Regions from separate parts of the Paenibacillus sp. GYB003 genome, predicted to be linked through region 1. Evidence: riboswitches for the same ligand, from Rfam matches in the RefSeq annotation. Region 1 holds a riboswitch; each other region holds the start of a gene.

Region 1 (3,727 bases):
TGAGTGTTGCGATTCCGCTTTCCTTATTTTATAATGAGTAAAAGTTCATTCATAATAAAGGGGGAGATCGTTTGCCGCGGAGCAAGGAACAGTTCGAAGCCATGCGCAATGCCACCAGGGAAAAAATCCATTCCGCTGCGATGCGGTTATTTGTTCGTCAAGGCTTCGGCTCGACGAATGTTCAAAATATCGCGGATGCGGCCGGCATTAGTATTGGGCTGCTGTATCGTCATTACAAAACGAAGGATCAGTTGTTTCACGAATTGGTTGCCTACGCGGTTGAAGGATTGAAACGCCATAGTACTCGCTTCGAATCCGATCAATCCCCCAAAAAGGTAATCGCACAGTTCGTCGACGAAGTGTACACCGACTTGATCGATGGGGAAGAACTGGCCAATCTGCTGATCCTTCTCAATCAATCGCTATTAGCCGGAGCTGCCGCAGACTCCGAACCGTATGACGAGATCCTCCGGGTAAATGCCAGGCTGCTTGATTCTACGGCACAGCTCATTCGTAAGGGTCAGCAGCTCGGGGAATTTCACCCCGGTGATGCGCGGGAGATGGCCGTCTATTTTTTTGCATCGATTCAAGGTTTGGCTGAGATGAAAGTATTGCTAAAGAGCAGCTTTACCATGCCCTCGCCCTCGATCCTCACCGCGTTTCTATTTAAAGAAAGGGAGTGACCCATCATGCTTAACTTGGTTAGAGCCGATCAAGCCGAATTTGATGTGAGGCGAGGAATGTCAGAAATATTCGCGGAGGGTTTCGCACAATGGCTTGGTTTTTTCTCCAAGGATCCGAAAAAAATCGCTGCGGCGTTCGCCCATATGTTCGTTCCGGATCAATTTTATGTGGCTTTATACAAGGGGCAAGTGGTCGGAATGGCTGCCTGCACGGATGCAACATCACATTCGGTTAAACTGGATATAACGGAACTTCGCAAGCATTTAGGCTTTTATAAAGGCACTTTGGCCGGTATTTTTTTGAAAAAGGAATTTGAAACCGCCTTTGCTCATCCGTCAACCGGTGTAGGCTCCATCGAATTTGTAGGGACGGCCTCCGCATTCAGGGGGCAAGGCGTTGCTTCGCAATTGATTCGTCATATCCTTGAGCATACTCCTTACAAGGTTTACTTGATTGAAGAAGTCGCCGATACCAATATTCCGGCCATGAAACTCTATAATAAATTAGGTTTTGAAGAATACAAACGCAGGCAAATACCAATGAACCGGGCAAAGAAAATCGGGATCCATCACATTGTATCGTTGAGGTATACGAAATAGCGATAGGTCTTTGGGAAAGATTCGAAGTCCGATCGTTCCTTGGACTGAAAGTGTTGAAAACCATTGAACTAAACGGGTACAAGAGCTCAATAAACATGACGAAGCTGCCGTCGGCTCGATCGGCGGCCTCGCTACGAACGGGCAGAATAGTGTCAAAATTGGAAAATACGACATTTAAGTTATGAACTTAAACCGGTTACAATACTATAAATCGCATTGAAGTTTTTGGAATTGACTGATATTATTAATTTGTATTCAAGTATGTGTAACTGGCGTAACGTAGGTAACTACGAGGAAGCACATATTCATAAGCCGTACGCCTGGGCAAGTATCTGATCTTAAATCAGATGCTTTTTTTATTTCAATTGATGAAAGGTCAGGTGCTTAGGGATTGAAGATAGCTTTCATTCTGTTTGACAAGATGACAACGTTAGATTTTGTTGGATTTTACGATGCTGTATCTTGGTTAAAAATTTTAAAAGTCAAAGAAGGAGTAACATGGGATCTTTGTGCAAACAAAGAAGAGATTACAGACGATCGGGGTATGACAATAAAAATAAAGCATGTTTGCCCAGACCTATCCGGATATGACTTATTATTTATTCCCGGTGGAATGCCCGCAAGAGAACTGAGATATGATACGGAATTTGTTTCATGGATCAAAAGTGGGAGCGCTGTACAGTACAAAGTATCTGTCTGTACAGGTGCATTGCTTTTGGGAGCTGCAGGATTCTTACATGGGAAAATGGCGACAACGAATCCCTCCGCTTATGAATTGTTGACTCCTTATTGCTCAGAGGTTGTTAAAGCCCGTATTGTACGGGATGGAGATACTTTAACGGGAGGCGGTGTCTCAGCGTCTATTGATTTAGGTTTATATTTTGTTGAATCTTTAACGAATGCGGATGTGGCGAAAAAGGTTCAAAAGATGATGGATTATCCGTATTATCGGACCGGAAATTTGACTACTGTGTTCATGCCCAACGATAAACCGATATAAAGCTTTGCACAGCTATTTCAGACAGTATAGAACCGTGCCAAGGTGGAACGAATCGTTTGGAGTTTGAATAAAAAAGAGCCGAAAGTGAAAAAAGCTAATGCGCGCGGTTTACCGGCGTTCTTGTTGCGTGGATACGGAAACAAGATGAAGAGGTGAAGGATGATTCGAGGAGTCATTATTGAAGGGTTGTCTACCGCAGGAAAAACATCGGTATTTTCTGCAATAAAGAGATTACACAGCCAAATACACAATAGCGAAAAGACGATAATTGCAATAAGTGAACGCTACTCGCAAGTTCTGCATTCATACAAGGGTGTCTTGAGAACCATGGACAAGGATGAACATATTCAGCTTTTAAATCGTCATGTTGATTATCTCGAACAACAATTCGAATGGTTTGAGTCACTTGGTCATACGAAACCATCAAACGGTATATTTTATTTGTTGGAGAGGTTCAGTATAAATCATCGAGCGGCCTTTATAAATTCTGCAAAAATTGAAATGCTGGAAAAACGTCTATCGAGGCTGAATGCACCATGTGTACTCCTAACCTTATCCCAAGAAGCTGTAGAGCCTAGATTTATTGAAAGCCGGGGCGAAGCTTGGAAATCGTATGTGATGGAAAACCACCCAACGGTAACAGAGGCATGTCAGAAGTTTTTAGACGATCAGGAGAAGCTTCGTATGTGTGCTAAACAATCGCTAATTCCCACTTTAGAAATAAACACGGAAGAAGCAGACTGGGATTCTTATGCAAAACATATACTCCTGGAATTAACCTAGCCTGAAAATAACTCATAACGCATACCCCTAGAAAAACAACACGAAACTAGTCAGGTTTGCGACATTCTGTGGCATCAAAATAACTGTAAGTCACAAAAATTGGGTGACTGCTTCTATTGCACGAATTGAAACGAGAAGGGAGAAATGGGAAATGCAGATTCACGAAGAAACAAAGTCAAAGGAAAACATAGAGGACATTATAGGCATGACTTGTATATATGTCCCGGTCAGTGATGTCTACAAGGCTGTTCAGTGGTATGAAGCAAATTTAGGTTGCAAACTCAGAGCAGGCGATAAGTTGGAACCTGATATGACTGGTGCGATCCTGAGATTTCCTGATCGTAATGGCAAGCCTCACGGTCCAACAGGGCCGGTTCCTGCCATATTCCTTCTCGAATCAAGGCCGGAAGGTGGCCGGTTAGGCTTTACCGGCAATGATGGTAAACGCAAAGCAGTTGGGTGTTTCATAACTCCACGCATCCAAGACCTTTTCAACCGTTTTAAGGAAAACGGAGTGAACATCGAAGGGGACATTCGGATAACATGTGGACCAAACCTTCAGTTTTATGATCCTGACGGGAATATGTGGGAAGTATGGCAGCCATAAAAAAAAGCAGTCGGCGAGTCGATCGGCTGCCAGGACAATTAATCCATATTACGG
Region 2 (3,727 bases), on a different contig from region 1:
TTCTTTGGTTGCTCCGAAGCGCTTTAGGCCGGTCAAGTATGGTTCTGGGTGTGGCTTGGTGCGCTCGTAGTCTTCTCAAACAAGGACGAATTCCATGAATCGTCTAATCTGACGCTTTTCATGAATAAGCTCGAAATCCACACGTTTTGCAGTCGTCACGATGGCCATGCGGACGTACTTTGACAGTTCGGCTAGAGTTTCAACTACGCCTTCAATCTCTATGGCTTCTGTTCTTAGATATTCCTGATAATAGGCGTTGCGGACCTCGCGCTGCTTGTTGATGGTCTGTTCATCAATACCTGCTGCCTTAGCTTGGGCCCAAGTACCCAACGACTGAGTCATGTCGCGGAGGTATTGATCTTTATCCAAGGTAAATCCAATGTCAGCTAGAGCGCGTTCTCCCGCTTTGTAATACCAGAATTCAGTATCAACCAGAACACCATCATGATCGAAGAGTATGTACTTTTTCATTGCTTCGTTCTCCTTTGTCAGCTACGGCTTCCATAAACGTATTCAAACTGTCTGCGAGTGGCGCACCGAAATTTCGAATTACGCCCCGTCTGGTTAATGTCGCTTAGATAAGATAAGCATTTAAATTCTTTTTAAGCCGCTCCTTTACAGAATGCGTGCAATCGACGGCAAATTCCTTGCCGGTGATCATTTCGAAGAGGCGGATATAGCGATGCGACAGTTCAATGACAAGGTCATCAGGTGCGGATGGGAGGATTTTATCTTTATAAGGGTCGCAATGCTCTCTGAACCAAAGTCGCAAGAATTCTTTGTCGATATTCTCCGGTTCTTTGCCCTCGGCTAACCTCGATTCGAATGTCTCTTTAATCCAGTAGCGGGAAGAATCGGGTGTATGTATCTCGTCGATGAGAAGAATCTCTCCTTTGTCATCAATACCGAATTCATATTTGGTATCTACAAGGATTAATCCGTTCCTAGCTGCGATCTCTGTGCCCCTGGCAAAGAGCGAGAACACGATTTTTTGCAAATACCCCCAGGTCTCTTTGTCGATTAGGCCTTCGTGGACGATTTGAGCAGCCGAAATCGATTCGTCATGTGCTGCTGATTTCGTTGTCGGAGTCAGGATCGGTTTCTCGAACTTCTGGTTTTTCTTCATTCCATCAGGTAGGATGTTGCCACATATGTCTCGGATACCTTGTGAGTATTGGACCCAAGCCGAGGTATCAGTCGAGCCCGTAAGATAGGCTCGCATTACAAATTCGACAGGAATTACCTTGCATTTTTTTCCTATAGTAACATTCGGGTCCGGGATTTTTATAACGTGGTTACTTACTATATCCGAGGTATTTTCAAACCAAAAAGCGCTAATCTGGTTTAATACTTGGCCTTTAAACGGAATGTTGGCAAGGACCCTGTCAAATGCGCTTTGGCGGTCTGTGGTGATAAGGATTAGAGAATCACCCAGATCATATGTGTCGCGAACTTTACCTCTTCTGAACCCAGGTACATTCAGAAATGAGGTGTCATCGAGACAGTTCATTAGGTTTTTTTGAATAGTTTCTTTGGATATCATGTAAGTCCACCTGACCCTTCAATAATTGAAATAAAAAAAGCATCTGATCTAAGATCAAATACTTTGCCCAGGCGTACGGCTTATGAAATATGCGCTCCCCCGTAGTTACCTACGTTACGCCAGTCACACATATTTTAATACAATCCAATATTATCAGACGATTCCAACATTTTCAATACTGTTTTTACCAGAAATTAAAATGTGCATATGGGAACTAAACTGCCCGTCACTTTAATAAATCAAAGAGTGAACTCATTACGGTTCCTGCAGCATCAATATTGTAAGCCATCACAACCCCAGCGGTTTTGCGCTGAAAGGACATTTCAAATCTGTCTTGTGTTGATGATGATCACTCAGGAACGTGGTTCCTTTGATCGAGGAGTCGAGGGACTAGTAAGCTCGTTGTGCGGGCTGGAAGAATACCGGGCGGCCGCTACGCTTATCGGAGTCTCTGAGAAATTACGAGCGAAGCTTGGCTCCGCGGCTCAGCCCCAGTTTCAATTGATTTACGAACAGGCGAAACGAACCTGCAGACTAGAATGCGGCGATGAGCCGTTTAACGAGGCCATTGCGATTGGAAGAGGAATGACGAGAGAGCAGGCCGTTTCTTATGCGTTAGAGGTATAGGGGGGCTCTCTCGCTTGGCTTCTCCATCGTATCCCTCCCCGCATGTTCTTCCTGTTCCGGTTCCAAAACGTTAGCCCCATTATAACATCGCGGGCCGTTCTAAAGAATGGGAGTAGCGAAAAACCGCCCGCTGTCGGGAGGTTACCGTAAATGCCCCGACCATTAATGACATCCATTTGAACAGCAACTGTTCGACCGCGGCGCCAAAGTTGGCGCAAAGGGATTGCCCGGCGCGCTGCAGTACGAGAAGATCCATGATTTTATCGATTTTTCTTTTTGATATGTGTGTGGTTTTTCCTTCACCAACCTCGGACGATTCTGAGCTTCACCAATACGGCCATGTCTCTTAGCTTTGCTGGCTGGCTTGCTCTTGAGCGAAACCAAGCTTGCTTAACAAATCTAAAACCACTGGCACTTCAATGCCGCCAGTGCGCGGTGCATCGGTTAGCACATATGGTGCAATTGCGCCACCGCGATTGTAGCCTGCACAGTTTAGGGTTTCGCTTTCGTTTGCAATTTCTTCAATCACTTGTTTTGGCAAAGGCGCGATTAGCACATCGCCAATCGTAACCTCGCTAAGCGTTCGCCCGTCATAATAAACTGCCAAAGCATTGCATCTGCTGACTGTTTTGCCGCTGATAAACTCATGCTGCTCGCGGCAGCGCTCTTTTGTGATAGGCTTTTCGATTATTCTGCCACTGCAAAAAATGATAGTATCTGCAGCCACCACTGCACCGTTTTTGATTTTTTCTATAAATGGTTTTAATTTTTCGAGCGCCATTGTTGCGGAGTAACTTTTTGCTTGGTCAATACTGACACCAGTGTGAGGAAAGTTGTAGTTAACAGAGCTATCGTCAAATGTGCTTACAATTTGCACAAAGTCAAGTCCAAATTTTGCCAGTTGCTTTGTGCGCCTAGACGATGCAGAGGCAAGCACTAATGTTGGCTTTCCAAACTCTATAACCTCGCCTCTATTAAATCTTTGCTGTAAACTCATAACTATTCCTCCAGTTTAATTTAAGTTTAGGGAAAAATCATGACCTAAGCAGTCCATACCAAAATATTGGAAAACCCATGAACATTCATAGATTTGAACTGGAATTCCAAAAAAATACAAAACTTTCGGGATCGTTTCGACTTCTCTCTTCTGCTTACCCAGTCCGGCATGATCAAACGTAGCGGAACTTCGTCTTGGCTAATTTGTTTTCTCTACCTGATTATCCCTTGGCACCACTAGATCTTAATTTAGTGTCACACACTAAATAAACCTTTTTTTATCGGAAAAAATATAAGTTAAAAAAACATACAGCCGGCCCCTATGAGCCGGCTGTGTTGAGTCAGCCCCTACTTGTTCCCAGTTAATGAATACTATTATAAATGTTTTTAAATTCTTGAACAAAATCAATCGGCAGCATAGGGTTATCAGAAGCGGCTACTCGTTGAAGCTCTTTTAACCAGTTCATCGATTTTTCATCCAAATTTGACACATCGTTTGCTTGATGAAAATAAATATATAGCAATGCATGACGAAGTTTAATAGAATCTTGTAAATATACT
Region 3 (3,727 bases), on a different contig from region 1:
GGCCAATGCGATCAGGTCGACGCGATGTCCGAGCAGCGTATCCCGGATCGCCTCGTCGAGCCGATCCTCTTCCGGGTACGCCTTCGAGCTGAGATGATAAGCCGGGATGCCCGCGTTTCGCGCGCGTTCGAGCGCCCCCGACTGCGAATTGTTGCTGATGACGGCGGCGACGGCGGCGTCGAGCCTGCCTGCCGCGCAGGCGTCGATAATCGCCTGCGCGTTCGAGCCGCCGTGCGAGGCGAACAGAGCGATGTTCATCGCAGCCACGCTTACCGCCTTCCTTTCCAAATGACGCCTCGCACGGCGACCGCGGTCCGGTCGCTCAGCTCCGCGCACGATTGCAGCAGTCCGAAGGCGCGGTCGTCCAGCTCGCGGACCGTCCCCTCGTCCTGCAGCGACGCCAGGTTGATCTCCACGGTCAAATAGGACGACCGGGCGGCCGATTCGAACAGCAGCGCGCCGATGCCGAGGTCGGAGACGACGTTCGGATTGGCGGACGCCGCGATGCCCGCGGTCAGCTCCAGCGCGTCGCGGCAAATGCGCATCAGGCCGAGCGGCACCTCGATCGCCTGCAGCGCCGCTTCGCGCAGCGCGTCCGAGCGGACGCGCTTCTCCTCCTCGGTCGCCTTCGGCAGCTTCAGCGCCGCCATATAGCGCTCGAAGGAGACGATATCCGCCTCGAGCATATCTTCGCAGTCGCGGGTCCAGTCCCGCAGCCGGGCTGCCGCCTCATTCATCGCCGGCTCCGCTTCGGCGTATTTCGCCCCTTGCGTAAAACGGGCGGCCATCGATACCATCGACGCTCCGAGCGCCCCGACGAGCGCGGCCACGCTCCCGCCGCCCGGCGTAGGCGTCGCCGCCGACGCTTCGTCCAGAAACGACCGGATCGTCCGGTCGAACATCGCCTGCTTCGTCATTCTCGCTTCTCCCCTTTCGCCGCCTGCCGCTGCAGGCGAATCGCCTTCATCGCGTTCGCGAACAGCAGCGCGGTCGTCAATGTGCCGACGCCTCCCGGCACCGGCGAAACGGCCGCGGCCGTTTCGATCGCGTCCGGCGCGACGTCGCCCGCGATGCCGCCGTCCGGCGTCTCGTTAATGCCGGCGTCGACGACGACAGACCCGCTGCGGAACATGTCCTTCGTCAGCAGCCCGGCCCGGCCGACCGCGGCGATGACGATGTCGGCGGCGGCCACGTGCCGCCGCAGATCGGCCGTCCGGGAATGACAGACGGTGACGGTAGCCTGCTCGCGCTGCAGCATATGGAACAGCGGCAGGCCGACCGTCTGTCCCCGCCCGACGAGCGCGACGTGCTTCCCTTCCGGCGAATGCCCGTAAGCGTGCAGCAGGCGGATGCACGACTGCGGCGTCGCCGGGTACAGCCCGGGCTCCCCCGCGACGACCGCCAGCTTGTTCGCCGGCGTCACGCCGTCCACGTCCTTGAGCGGGTCGATCGCCGCCGACACCTTCGAAGCGGATAGATGCGACGGCAGCGGCAGCTCGACCATAATGCCGTGCACCGCCGGGTCCCGGCTCCACGCCGCGACGACCGCGATCGCCTGCTCCTCCGTCGCCGTCCGCGGCAAGGCGCGCAGCTCGTATTCGACGCCGAGCCTGGCCGCGATTTTCCGCTTCGATTCCGCGTAATACGCCGATGCCGGATCCCCGCCCACGAGCAGAACGGCTACCTTCGGGACGATCCCTTCCGCCCGCAGCGCCGCCGCTTCCGCCGCGACTTCCTCGCGCACCCGATCGGCGGCTTCCTTCGCATGCATCCAAATCCCCATGCCCATCCCTCCTGTTACACGAACAAAGAAAAAGCATCCGAAGCGACCGCGCAGGCGGCAGCTCCGGACACTTTACCCAGGCGAGCGGTATGTCCGTTTTCCGCGCGCTCCCTCGTGGTACTCCACCGATTCGCCAGTTACGCGCGGACTTCCTCTCGTTCTCATCTTACCAAAATCGCTCCCGAAAGAGAAGCGCCCTTTTTACGGAGACAGAACCCCGTCCCCGACGATCAACGTCTGGGCGTCGCCGCGGGATCTCGTTTGGCTCGCCGCGAACTGCAGCGTATGGATGCCGCTTACGTCCAAATCGATGTTTACCGCAGCGGGGGCGGAGGAATCGAACGAGACGGTTTGCAGAAGTCGGCCGTCGCCGATCACCTTCAGCTCGCTCGTTCCGAAATCCGCTCCGACGGTCGTTTTGGCGACGCCGATTTGGGCCGCGAACCGTTTGAACGCTCCGTTCAAGCCGAACGCAACCGCTGCCTCCTTCGTCCACGAATAGTCGCTCGTAAAGCCGATGGCGTTCACGTAAATATTGCCAGAGGCGTCCTGCAAAAACCGGTTGTCCCAATCGTCGAACCTTTCCCACACTTGCGTATCCGGACCGGGCACGACGATTTGCTGCGCCAAAAGCTCTTGGTCCGGCTTATACTCGCCTCCCGTTCCCAAATCGACGTTCATCTGAACCCCGCCTATCCGGAACTTCGCATATTTGGCGTCGGCGGAAAGGCTTCCGTTCAGATCGAACGAAACATTGAATTCCTTCGCGACCCCCGCGAACAAACTTTCGTTCATCGCTCGGTCTATGCGCAAGTCTATGGCCGGCACGTACAAACTCGCCTCGTCCTTCAGCTTCGTGTCCGCCGCGGCCGTCAGCTTCCCGTGAATTTCGACCGCGTTTTTGCTTGCCTTCACTTTGCCGATTTCCACGGTCAGCCCGCCGTTCGTTGCTTTCGCGGACGACGACAGCTCCTTGTCCGGGAAAGCGAGCACTTCCTTCAAAGTGTCCGTCGCACCGGCGGGACCGATATCGACCTTCGCAAACTCCTCTTTCGGCTGCAGACCGAAACGGTAATCGAGCCGGACGAGCGTCTTCGTCGGCGTATCGGAAACGTATTGGTAGCCGACGGCGTAATCGGGGTAATGGCGGAGCGTCATTTTTTCCGCGTTCGCGGATTTGCCGTCCGCGAACACCGCTTGGATTGCGGGCGGGAGCGTTTTGGCCGCAAACCGGATCGGGCCTTCGTATTTGTAAAACAGCGCAAGCCGGTTGTTTTTGACGCCTTCGCCAAGAAACGTGATTTTACCGGCAGCATTTTCAAGCAACGTCACGTTTCTTTGGTTGTATACGGCCGGCAGCTCGATATATTTCGCCTTCTCCGCTTTGATCTTCGCCGAATAATCGGCGGCCGTGTTCCCTGCGACGCCGGACAGGCCGTCTTCATATACGCGAAGCTCCGCCGTGCCGGTTTCCGCCTTGTCGAACGCGAGCTTGCCCATATGGTCTTCGATTTCCTTGCGGAGCGGATCGATTTTGCCGCTTTTCGCGTCGCCTGCGAGCTTGGTCAGCATATCGCCCGTTTCTTTGAACAACGCCGCGGTCGGAAACGCCTCGAGCTCCGAATGAATACGGCCCAGCTCCCGGTAAACGTCGACCACTTCCTTCGCCGTCGCTTTCCCCGTATCCAGTCCGGCGAGCTTCTGCTTCGCCGTTTCCGCACGCGATTTCAGTTCGCCCAGCTTTAGCTTCAAGCTTTCCGCGTCCGCCAAAAGCTTCTTGGCGATGGCGATCCGCCCTTCCCCGTACTCGAGCTTCTCCCGGTCCATCTCGGTTATTTTGCGGTACTGAGCGGCGGCCGTCTCCGCGTCCAAGCTTTCCATCGCCTTGTCGGCGGCCGCCATCAGCTTGCCGTACTCCCTGTCTCCGCCGCCGCACCCGGACAC
Region 4 (3,727 bases), on a different contig from region 1:
TCGTCGCCGAGCTGAAAGGCAAAGTCGATGCGATCGTCGCGATCGCCCATCTCGGCGTGGACGCCTCCAGTGCGGACACGAGCCTGAAGCTGGCGCAGGCGGTCCCCGACATCGACGTCATTCTCGACGGCCACAGCCATACGACGATGGAGAAAGGGATGCTGGAAAACGGCGTACTGATCGCGCAAACGGGCGAATATTTGAAAAACGTCGGCCGGGTCGATTTGACGTTCGCAAACGGCAAGCTGACCGGCAAGACGGCGAGCCTGATGACGAAGCAGCTGTTTGTCGATCAGGCGATTGCGCCGGATCGAGAGGTTTCGAGCATCGTCGACGAAGTGAAGAAACGCCAGGAAAGCGTGCTGCAGGAAGTCGTGGGCTACACCGGGGTGAAGCTGAACGGCGAACGCGAAGTCGTCCGCAAGGGCGAATCCAATCTCGGCAGCTTGATCGCGGACGCGATGCTCAGCGAGACGGGCGCCGACGTCGCGATCACGAACGGCGGAGGCATCCGCGCCTCGATCGAGGCGGGACCGATTACGAAAGGCCAAGTGATCACGGTGCTGCCTTTCGGTAATTACATTCAGACGAAGCAAGTAAAAGGCTCCGACATCCGGAGCGCGCTTGAGCTCGGCGTGTCCGCTTATCCGGAATCGCTCGGCGGCTTCCCGCAAGTGGCCGGCGTCGAATTCGAATTCGACCCGTCGCTTCCGAAGGGCGAACGCATCACCTCGATCGCGGTCAAAGGCGAGCCGCTCGACCCGCAGCGGACGTACGTGCTCGCCACCAACGATTTTATGGCGGCCGGCGGCGACAATTATACGATGTTCCAGCCTTACCCGATCGCCAACGATTTTTCGTCCCTGGAAGAATCGCTGATCGCCTACATTCGCCAGACCGGCGAGCTGCAGGCGAGTGCGGCGGGACGAATCCGGGTCAAAGCCGCCGAAACGGCGTCCGCTCCGGCTCCTGCTCCGGCTCCTGCTCCGGCTCCTGCACCGGCACCGGCACAAGACGCCGCGCCGCAGACGGGGGGCGTCTATGTCGTGAAACCGGGCGATACGTTGACGAAAATCGCCAAGCTGTACCAAACGACTTGGCGCGAGCTGCACCGTCTGAACCCGATTCCGAATCCGAATCTGATTTTCCCCGGGCAAACGATCGAGCTGCCTTGAGGGCAGCGCTACTCGATTCGCCATTCTCGTTAAAAGTCGCCCTGTAGCTGGCGGAGCGAAAGCTCCGCGCTATGGGGCGTTTTCTATTTCGACCGCTTCGCCGTTGCGCCGGCGCTCAGATCGGGTTATGCTTGTACAGGAAGGGTAGCAACTATTTTCCATTTATGGAATGGGAGGGTGCCGATGAAGAGCGAACGATTTGCAAGGATCGACGCGGAAAGCTTGAACATCGTCGATCGGGACGGGACAATCCGAATGACCTTGTTCAACAATGCCAACATCCCGCCGGCCATGATGGACGGGAAAGACTTTCTACCCGGGCACCGGCAGGATTGGCCGATTTCGGGCATCATGTTTTACAACGGCGAAGGGGACGAATGCGGCGGGCTTATTTTCGGCAGCGAGCGAAGGGAGGACGGAACGTATACGTCGACCGCGTCGTTAACGTTCGACCAATACAAGCAGGATGAAGTCGTCTCCTTGTCGTACGACAACGAAAATGGTGTGCTGAATTACGGCATTACGCAAAGACAGGCCCCATATCCCGCTTACGGAGCAAATCGCCGCGGTGAAGCGAATCGACGAATCGGATATGGACGAGGCCGGGAAGAAGAAGGCGATCGCGAAGGTGTGGGAAGGGAGCACGCGGCGCGCGTTCATGGGGAAGAACGATAAAGGCGAAGTGACCGTTTGCTTGATGGACCGGAAAGGGAAGCAGCGAATCCGCATGAAGGTGGACGAGGACGACAATGCCGTCATGGAATTTTTGGACGGGAGCGGCAACGTGATCTATAAGCTGCCCCCGGAGCAGTAGCTTTGTGTTGCATTTCTCCGCATCATTCAGTATGATCGTATCTAGCAGAACAACGTTTGCGTGTAACTGGCGGAACATGGGGAACCATGAGGGAGCACGCGGATAAACGCAGCCGTACGCCTGGGCGGAGGAAGTAAGGATCGCAAGCGCTCCTTGCTTCCTTTTCTTTTGTCGCGAACGGATCCGTACGATTAACGATGAAGCGGGGGACGAAACGATGTGGAAATCGACGAAAATGATGCTGCTCGGCTCTGGGGAATTGGGGAAGGAAGTGATCATCGAGGCGCAGCGATTGGGGGTGGAAACGATCGCCGTCGACCGGTACGCCGATGCGCCTGCGATGCACGTAGCCGATCGCAGCTACGTGATCGATATGCTCGATGCGAAGCGGCTGCGCGAAGTCGTCGAACGGGAAAAGCCGGACCTGATCGTCCCTGAAATTGAGGCGCTCGCCACCTCCGAGCTGGTCGAGCTGGAGGCGGAAGGGTATCGCGTCATACCGACGGCCCGGGCGGCGAAGCTCACGATGGACCGCGAAGGAATCCGCAGGCTCGCCTCGGAGAAGCTCGGACTGCCGACGGCCGGCTATACGTTCGCCGAAACGTTCGAGCAGTTCGAGCGCGCGGTGAAGGAAACCGGCTTTCCTTGCGTCGTCAAGCCGCTCATGAGCTCGTCCGGCAAAGGACAAAGCGTTTGCCGGGGAGAGAACGATATCGAGCGCAGCTGGAATATCGCCATGGAAGGCGGACGGGTGAAAAACGGGCGGGTCATCGTCGAGCAGTTTATCCGGTTCCAGTCGGAAATTACGCTGCTTACGGTCCGTTCGGTAAACGGGACAAGCTTCTGCGCTCCGATCGGGCACATTCAGGAGAACGGGGACTATATCGAATCGTGGCAGCCGCACGCCATGTCCGAGCGTCAGCTGGAGGAAGCGAAGCGCATCGCCAGGACGATTACGGACGAGCTGGGCGGCTACGGCTTGTTCGGCGTAGAGCTGTTTTTGACGGAAGATACCGTCTACTTCAGCGAAGTATCGCCGAGGCCGCACGATACGGGACTGGTGACGCTCGTAACGCAAAATTTGTCCGAATTCGCGCTCCACGTACGCGCCATTCTCGGCTACCCGATTCCGGAAATCGAGCTCGTAACGCCCGGAGCGAGCCGGCCGCTGAAAGCGGATCGCGAACTGGAGCATTACCGCATCGACGGCGCAGGCGAAGCGCTGGCCGTCCCGAATACGCAGCTTCGCCTGTTCGGCAAGCCCGTAACGAAGGAAGGCCGTCGCATGGCGGTCGCTCTGTCGTCGGCGGCAACGGTGGACGAAGCGCGGGCACGCGCGAAGCGGGCGTTGGACGCGCTGTCGATCGAAGAGGCATAAACGATAAGACGACGAGATGGTCGGTCCCGTCCAGGGCCGGCCTTTTTAATATTAAAGCGAGCGGCGCCTTTCGTATCCACGTCCGGGGTATCCTTATCCTGCCGGACCGCTGGAGTAGAACGAACTGGAAAACCTCCAGTTAATTCGCTCTCCTATAGGCGTCGTTTCGAAATACCGGGAGAAGCTCCGGTTATAATGGCGCTGTATCGGCGAAATGCACGGTATGGGCGAATATATCGGGAGGTTTTCCCGTTGTTTTGTCCAGAAACGGGAAACAACCGAAAATAGCGGGAACATTTCCATCTCGTTTCCCGCTTCGCTGCCGTTTCGGCATGCAATAGGTTCGGTTTGCGCCGAAAA

Evidence for each region. Region 1 has a riboswitch for ZMP and ZTP ahead of PV407_RS09985 (DJ-1/PfpI family protein). Riboswitches for the same ligand answer to the same signal wherever they lie in the genome.
Region 2: linked by a shared signal. The riboswitch ahead of PV407_RS03435 (phosphoribosylaminoimidazolesuccinocarboxamide synthase) and the one ahead of PV407_RS09985 (DJ-1/PfpI family protein) in region 1 are both predicted to bind ZMP and ZTP.
Region 3: linked by a shared signal. The riboswitch ahead of PV407_RS20200 (bifunctional 5,10-methylenetetrahydrofolate dehydrogenase/5,10-methenyltetrahydrofolate cyclohydrolase) and the one ahead of PV407_RS09985 (DJ-1/PfpI family protein) in region 1 are both predicted to bind ZMP and ZTP.
Region 4: linked by a shared signal. The riboswitch ahead of purT (formate-dependent phosphoribosylglycinamide formyltransferase) and the one ahead of PV407_RS09985 (DJ-1/PfpI family protein) in region 1 are both predicted to bind ZMP and ZTP.

What each region holds. Positions count from the first base shown of each region.
Region 1 covers NZ_JARBDC010000026.1:30,475-34,201, reverse strand. The annotation lists gene PV407_RS09995 (TetR/AcrR family transcriptional regulator) at 72-683, shown strand; gene PV407_RS09990 (GNAT family N-acetyltransferase) at 690-1,283, shown strand; ZMP/ZTP riboswitch at 1,539-1,616, shown strand; gene PV407_RS09985 (DJ-1/PfpI family protein) at 1,675-2,283, shown strand; gene PV407_RS09980 (hypothetical protein) at 2,443-3,066, shown strand; gene PV407_RS09975 (VOC family protein) at 3,218-3,673, shown strand.
Region 2 covers NZ_JARBDC010000003.1:198,109-201,835, reverse strand. The annotation lists partial or broken gene PV407_RS03440 (HAD family hydrolase) at 1-471, opposite strand, end outside; gene PV407_RS03435 (phosphoribosylaminoimidazolesuccinocarboxamide synthase) at 575-1,543, opposite strand; ZMP/ZTP riboswitch at 1,602-1,680, opposite strand; gene PV407_RS03430 (Maf family protein) at 2,517-3,167, opposite strand; gene PV407_RS03425 (phosphotransferase enzyme family protein) at 3,529-3,727, opposite strand, start outside.
Region 3 covers NZ_JARBDC010000064.1:32,321-36,047, reverse strand. The annotation lists gene purN (phosphoribosylglycinamide formyltransferase) at 1-258, opposite strand, end outside; gene PV407_RS20205 (cyclodeaminase/cyclohydrolase family protein) at 270-917, opposite strand; gene PV407_RS20200 (bifunctional 5,10-methylenetetrahydrofolate dehydrogenase/5,10-methenyltetrahydrofolate cyclohydrolase) at 914-1,783, opposite strand; ZMP/ZTP riboswitch at 1,851-1,934, opposite strand; gene PV407_RS20195 (NPCBM/NEW2 domain-containing protein) at 1,985-3,727, opposite strand, start outside.
Region 4 covers NZ_JARBDC010000023.1:225-3,951, forward strand. The annotation lists partial or broken gene PV407_RS09485 (5'-nucleotidase C-terminal domain-containing protein) at 1-1,175, shown strand, start outside; gene PV407_RS09490 (hypothetical protein) at 1,359-1,850, shown strand; gene PV407_RS09495 (hypothetical protein) at 1,834-1,989, shown strand; ZMP/ZTP riboswitch at 2,042-2,122, shown strand; gene purT (formate-dependent phosphoribosylglycinamide formyltransferase) at 2,207-3,367, shown strand.